2 linked regions of the Accumulibacter sp. genome follow. The protein of the gene in region 2 interacts with the protein of the main gene of each other region in a pairwise test. Links are inferred from orthologs where the notes say so. Each region holds a gene or a part of one and is shown on either strand. Other genes may lie near its edges. The genes, in order: mrdA and V5B60_RS06045.

The links.
Region 1: the proteins of V5B60_RS06045 (region 2) and mrdA interact in binary tests that used the Escherichia coli proteins (3 or more experiments, as listed by UniProt). The link is inferred for Accumulibacter sp. from one-to-one orthologs.

Annotation. Positions count from the first base shown.
Region 1 is NZ_JAZKUG010000001.1:2,166,818-2,170,054, reverse strand. What follows is about bases 223-3,142. They hold mrdA (penicillin-binding protein 2), read right to left. Parts: upstream 2,671-3,142; coding sequence 775-2,670; downstream 223-774. Other genes in these bases: mreD (rod shape-determining protein MreD), read right to left, coding at 2,752-3,142; rodA (rod shape-determining protein RodA), read right to left, coding at 223-771. Outside these bases: more of rodA, read right to left, coding at 1-222; more of mreD, read right to left, coding at 3,143-3,237. UniProt on the Escherichia coli protein: Catalyzes cross-linking of the peptidoglycan cell wall. Responsible for the determination of the rod shape of the cell. Is probably required for lateral peptidoglycan synthesis and maintenance of the correct diameter during lateral and centripetal growth.
Region 2 is NZ_JAZKUG010000001.1:1,387,002-1,390,378, forward strand. Bases 118-3,177 are described here. They hold V5B60_RS06045 (penicillin-binding protein 1A), read right to left. Parts: upstream 2,782-3,177; coding sequence 454-2,781; downstream 118-453. Other genes in these bases: lysA (diaminopimelate decarboxylase), read left to right, coding at 118-401; V5B60_RS06050 (pilus assembly protein PilM), read left to right, coding at 3,154-3,177. In the rest of the region: more of lysA, read left to right, coding at 1-117; more of V5B60_RS06050, read left to right, coding at 3,178-3,377. UniProt on the Escherichia coli protein: Cell wall formation. Synthesis of cross-linked peptidoglycan from the lipid intermediates.

The sequences.
Region 1 (3,237 bases), 780 kb from region 2 along the record:
TTCCGGAATGAACTCGAGGTGGGTCTGGGTCCCCTCCAGCCAGCCCTTGCCGAAGCTGCCACCGGAACCGATGGCGATCGTCGACTGGATGATGTGATAGCCGGCGCCGAGCGGGTCGCTGCTCGGATCGATCAGCGTCAGGATGCGCTTGCGCTGATAGTCGTGCAGCATCGTCCAGGCGAAGGGCGCGGCGGCCGCGGCGGCCGCCAGCAGGCCGATGATCACTTTCCACGGCAGACCGGCGAAGAAGATGACGTAGAAGCCGGCAGCACCGACCAGGATCGCCGTTCCCAGATCGGGCTGCTTGGCGATCAGCGCGAAGGGAAGCAGCAGCAGCAGGCAGGCGACTGCGTAGTGACGCGCCTTCAGTGCCGCCTCGTGCTTGTGGAAGTACCAGGCGAGCATCAGCGGCACGGCGATCTTCAGCACCTCCGCCGGCTGGATGCGCGTGAAACCAAGCGACAGCCAGCGCCTGGCGCCGTTCACCTTGATGCCGAAGAAGAAGACGAGGATCAGCAGGACGACGCCAGCAAGGTAGAGCGGAACACCGAAGCGCATCAGCTTCTGCGGTGGCAACTGTGCCACCGTCCACATCACGGCCACGCCAACGGCCATGTTCAACGCTTGCGCGAGAAGGCGGCTGCTGCTGTCGGCGGTGGCACTGTAGACCGTCGCCAGACCGGTTGCCATCAGCGCCAGCGTCAGCAGCAGGAGCGGTCCGTCGACGCGCGCGACGAGGCGTACCCACGCGCGCTGCAGCAGCTGCGGCATCAGTCAGTCTCCCTCGACATCGTCTTCCTTCGCAGCCCCCTTCGGCAGCTTGCCGAGCAGGTAGTAATCGAAAACCATGCGCGCGATCGGTGCCGCCGACTGGGCGCCAAAGCCACCGTTCTCGACCAGCACGGCGACGGCGATCTTCGGTTGCTCGGCGGGCGCGTAGGCGATGAACAGGGCATGGTCACGCAGTTCCTGCTTCAGCCGCGAGGCCTTGTACTCGGCACCCCTGAGGCTGAAAACCTGCGCCGTTCCGGTCTTGCCGGCCGAGGTGTAGCCAGCGCCGGCGAAGGCGCGCGCGCTGGTGCCGCCGATATTGACCCCGACCAGCGCCCGCTTGATCACCTCGACGTTCTGCCGCTTCCAGGGCAGGACGCGCAGTGGCTCGGGCTCGATCATCGTCTTCTCGCCTGTGCGGCTGTCGGTGATGTACTTGACCAGATGCGGGCGGTACATGATGCCGTTGTTGGCGATCGTCGCGGTGGCCTGCGCCAGCTGGATCGGCGTATAGGAATTGTAACCCTGGCCGATGCCGATCGAGATCGTTTCGCCGGCAAACCACTTTTGTTGCTCGGGCCGCCGGAAACGGCGCTTCTTCCACTCGGGTGAAGGCAGCACTCCCGGCGACTCACCCTCGATGTCGACGCCGGTGCGCTGCCCGAAACCGAGTTGGCCCATGAAACGGGCGATCGCGTCGATCCCCATGTCATTGGCCAGGACATAGTAGTAGGTATCGCAGGAGACGACGATCGACTTGTGCATGTCGACCATGCCGTGTCCGCCCTTCTTGTCGTCACGGAACTGATGCCCGCCAAAATTGAAGACGCCCGGATCGGAGATGGCCTGCCCGGGCGTCCGCTTGCCGGTCTCCAGCGCCGCCAGCGCCATGAAGGGCTTGAAGGTCGACCCTGGCGGATAGGCACCATTCAGTGCGCGATTGAGCAAGGGCTTGTCGGGTGAGTTGTTGAGCTGATCCCAGTCGTCGCTGCGGATGCCGTCGATGAACAGGTTGGGGTCGAAGGTCGGCACCGACACCAGCGCGAGGATGCCGCCGGTCGCCGGCTCGATCGCCACCAGCGCGCCACGGCGGTCGCCGAAAGCCTTCTCGGCCATCTCCTGCAACTTGATGTCCAGCGTCAGGGTCAGGTTGTTGCCCTGCACCGGAGCGCTGCGCGACAGGCTGCGCACGGCGCGACCGCCGGCGTCGATCTCGACCTGTTCGTAACCGGTCTCGCCGTGCAGCTGGAACTCGTACTTCTGCTCCACCCCCGACTTGCCGATATGGTCGGTTCCCTTGTAATTGTTCGTCTGTTCGTTGTCCTCGATGATCTCGAGGTCGCGCCTGTTGATCCGGCTGATGTAGCCGATGGCATGGGCACCGACCGAACCCTCGGGATAGTGGCGGAAAAGACGCGCCTTGACCTCGACGCCGGGAAAGAGGTAGCGGTTGGCTGCAAAGCGCGCCACTTCCTCCTCGCTCAGCCGCGAGCGGATCGGCAGACTCTCGAAGGTCTTGCTCTCCTCGAGCAGCCGGCGGAAGCGCTTCCGGTCCTTCGGCAGGATTTCGATCAGCTTGCCCAGACCTTCGATGGTGGCGTCGAGGTCGTCGACGCGCGACGGCGTGATCTCGAGGGTGAAGGCCGAGTAGTTGCGCGCCAGCACGGTCCCGTGGCGATCGACGATGACCCCGCGGTTGGGAACGATCGGCACCAGCGAGATGCGGTTGTCCTCGGCGCGGGTGGAGTAGTAATCGTGCTGTACGACCTGCAGGTGGAAGAGACGGGTAGCGAGGACGACGAAAGCGGCAAAGACGGCAAAACCTGCGAGGCTGACGCGAAAACGGAAGCGCTCGAGTTCGCGATCGGGAGCAACGAGCTGCGACTGACGAGCGAGCACGCGTACCCCCTTCAGTGAAGCGGCAGCGCCGGTACTGCGGAGGTTCCCCGTGGAGACCGCAGCAGAACTTCGGGCCGTTGCTCAGAGCGGACGATTGGCATCATGGTCGACGGACTGATGTTGTGGCAACAGGAGAACGAAGGTCAGCACAGGCCAGAGCAGGGTCGCCAGCAGAGGCCCCAGAAGGTAGCCGATGCCCGGGAATTCCCCACCAGCGACGGTGCGTACGGCGACCTGCACCAACGGCACCAGCAGCAACAGTGGAAGGACATGCAGCGCCTGCTGCGCGAGCGGGAACCAGAGGATCCGCCGCGACAGTGAGCCGCCCCCATAGACCGCCAGGACATAGGCCAGTGCATGCTGCCCCAGCAGTCCGGCATCGGCCACGTCCATCGCAATGCCGCAGAGAAAGGCGAGCCCCATCCCGACACGGCGCGGCTCGCGGACGCTCCAGAAGACCAGAACGAGCGCCAGCCAGTCCGGCAGGCCGGGCCAGGGAGCAGTTGGCAGCAGGTTCAACAGCAGCGCCGCAGCCAGACTGCAGGCGATGAACCACGGGCGAACCGG
Region 2 (3,377 bases):
TGCTGCTGACGCGTGTCGAATACCTGAAACCGGGCGACGCGAAGAGCTTCGCCATCGTCGATGCGGCGATGAACGATCTCGCTCGGCCAGCGTTGTATGGGGCTTGGCACGAAATCGTTGCCGTCATTCCGCGCCCGGGCCCTGTCCGGCCCTGGGAGATTGTTGGGCCGGTCTGTGAATCGGGTGACTTTCTCGGCCGTGGACGGGAACTGGCACTCGCCGCGGGCGATCTGCTGGCAATCATGTCGGCCGGCGCCTACAGCATGTCAATGAGTTCGAACTACAATTCACGCCCGCGCGCGGCGGAGGTGATGGTTGATGGCGACCAGGCCCACCTGGTTCGTCGTCGTGAAGCGGTCGAGGAATTGTACGCCCTCGAGGAGCGGTTGCCCTGCGCTTAGCGCGCGGCCGCGCGATCGAGATGCGCCGTCGATCCACTCACAGCCGCCGCGTTCAATCCTCGGCGCGTTCGTCGTCGCCAGGTGGTTCCGGCTCGATCTGCGCGGGAACGTTCTCCCGGTAGAACAGTTCCTGTGCCGGACCCTTGCCAGCATCCGGCGAGGCAACGGAAACGATGCCTTCCGGCATCGACAGGAAGGACTCGGGTGTGTTGCTCAGCGCTTTCGTCATGTAGCCGATCCACGCGGGCAGGGCTGCCGTCCCTCCGGTCTCGCCCTTGCCGAGGTTGCGTGGCTGGTCGAAACCGATCCACGAGCAGGCGACGACGGTCTGCTGGTAGCCGCAGAACCATGCGTCCACGTGCTCGTTGGTGGTTCCCGTCTTGCCAGCCAGATCGCGGCGCTTCAACGTTGCCGAAGCACGTGCCGCGGTGCCGTAGATCGTCACGTCACGCAGCATGCTGTCCATCAGGTAGGCGTTGCGCGGGTCGATGGCCCGCAGGTTCTCGTCACCTGCGCTGACTGACTCGGCTTGCGCCAGTACCTGCTTCTTGTCGTCGACAATCTCGCGCACGATGTACGGCCGGATGCGGTAGCCACCATTGGCGAACACGGCATAGGCGGCGACCATCTCCCACGGCGTGACCGAGCCTGCGCCGAGCGCCATGGTCAGGTATGGGGGGTGCTTCTTCGCGTCAAAGCCGAAGCGGGTGATGTAGTCCTGGATGAAGCGGACACCGCTGGCCTGGAGCACGCGGATCGAGACCATGTTCTTCGACTTGGCCAGCGCCGTGCGCAGCCGCATCGGACCTTCATAGCGCCCATCGTAGTTCTTCGGTTCCCAGGCCTGGCTGCCGGTCAGCGTCGCCGGGAAGCTGATCGGTTCGTCATTGACGATCGAAGCGGGGGTGAAGCCGCGCTCCAGAGCGCCGGAGTAGATGAAGGGCTTGAAACTCGACCCCGGCTGCCGCCAAGCCTGGGTCACGTGGTTGAACTTGTTGCGTTGGAAGTCGAAGCCGCCAACCAGCGCGCGGATGGCACCGTCCGTCGGGTCCGCCGCCAGGAAGGCTCCCTCGACTTCCGGCATCTGGGCGATGCGCCAGTTTCCCTTGTCGTCGGTCTGCACGCGGATGATCGCACCGCGGCGCAGACGCTTGTTGGGCGGCGCCTGGTCGTCCAGCATTCTTGCCGCGAACTTCAGACCCTCACCGGTAATGCTGATGACGTCGCCGCCGCGACGGAAGGCCCGCAGCTTCCTGGCGTCGGCCTGCAGGACGATGGCCGGTTGCAGGTCCTCGCTCTCCTGATACTCGAGCAGCAGTTCCTCCAGTGCTTCGTCGGTGTCGGACTTGATTCCCGCCAGGTCGACGTAGGCTTCGGCACCGCGATATCCGTGCCGGCGATCGTAATCGAGGATGTTCCGGCGCACGCTGGCATAGGCGGCTTCCTGATCGTCCTTTTGGATCGTCGTAAAGACACGCAGTCCACGTGTGTATACGTCATCGGGAAATCTCTCGGCGGCGATCTGGCGGGCCATTTCAGTGACGAATTCGGCGTGGATGGGCGTGGTGTTGCTTTCGCGCCGCAGTACCAGCGCCTGCGCCAGGGCGGCGTCGTGCTGCGCCTCGCTGATGAACCCCAGGTCGCGCATCCGGCGCAGGACATACTCCTGTCGGATGCGCGCGCGCCGCGGGTTGACGATTGGATTGTAGGCGGACGGCGCCTTAGGGAGCCCGGCGAGCATTGCCGCTTCGGCAAGGGTCAGTTCGCCCAGTTGTTTGCCGAAATAGATATGCGCAGCGGCGGCAAAGCCGTAGGCCCGCTGTCCGAGGAAGATCTGGTTGAGGTAGAGCTCGAAGATCTGATCCTTGCTCAGGTTCCTTTCGATCTTGAACGAAAGCAGCGCCTCATAGAGCTTGCGCGTGTAGGTCTTCTCCGATGACAGGAAGAAGTTCCGCGCCACCTGCTGGGTAATGGTCGACGCGCCCTGGCGCTTGCCGCCGCCGACCAGGTTGGCATGCAGCGCGCGCAGCACGCCAAGCGTATCGACACCCCCGTGCTGATAGAAGCGCTCATCCTCGGCGGCAAGCACGGCCTGCTTCAGGACGGCAGGCACGTCCTGGATGCTGACCACGGCTCGCCGTTCCTCGCCGAACTCGCCAAGCAAATGACCGTCTGCGGTGAACACACGCAAGGGGATCTTCGGTCGATAGTCGGTCAGGATTTCGAGTGACGGCAGATTCGGGTAAGCCAAGCTCAGTACGACGGCCACCATCGCAGCGGCGATTGCGGCAAGTCCGAGAACGACGACCAGAGGATAGAGCAGCCAGCGGAGAGCAGTAGGCAAGAGAGGTTCCGGCAGGGATTTTCCACAGGCCGACATTATATTGGAAGGTAGCGGCCGCGAGGTTGCCGCCGCGCGCGCGGTTCTCTTGCGCCCAAGCGGCGCCGGGCGTTCCGTGCCAAACTTCGGGCCGGGCGAGTGGCGTGCGGACGCACGCCACCCGAACGTCTGCGATCAGCGTGGCATCACGGCAGGTGGGCCTGGCTTGCCGGCGCGATGCTGCCCGCCCGTGCCCGTCTGGCCGTGCTCCGGCCGCGGTGCGCCGATCGTTGTCGATTCGCGACAGGCCGGGATAGATCGGGGAGAAATCGCTTTACACCCTGCAGTGTTGTTGTTAGCATCTAAAGTAGAATATCTATAAGTACGCTAACTGTAAATTATTCAAGGGTTTTTTGGGCAAGGGGTACAGTTTTGACGCTTGATCTTTCGATATTCAATCCGAAGGCTCGCTCCCTGATTGGGCTGGACATCAGTTCTTCATCGGTGAAGATGGTCGAGCTGGCGAGTGACGGCAAGGGGGGATACCGCGTCGAGCGTTACGCAATCGAGACCCTGCAGCGCGATGTCGTCTCCGACGGCAACATCGTGAACCTCGAGGCTGCGGCCGAATCCGTGCGGCGGGCATGGAAGAAACT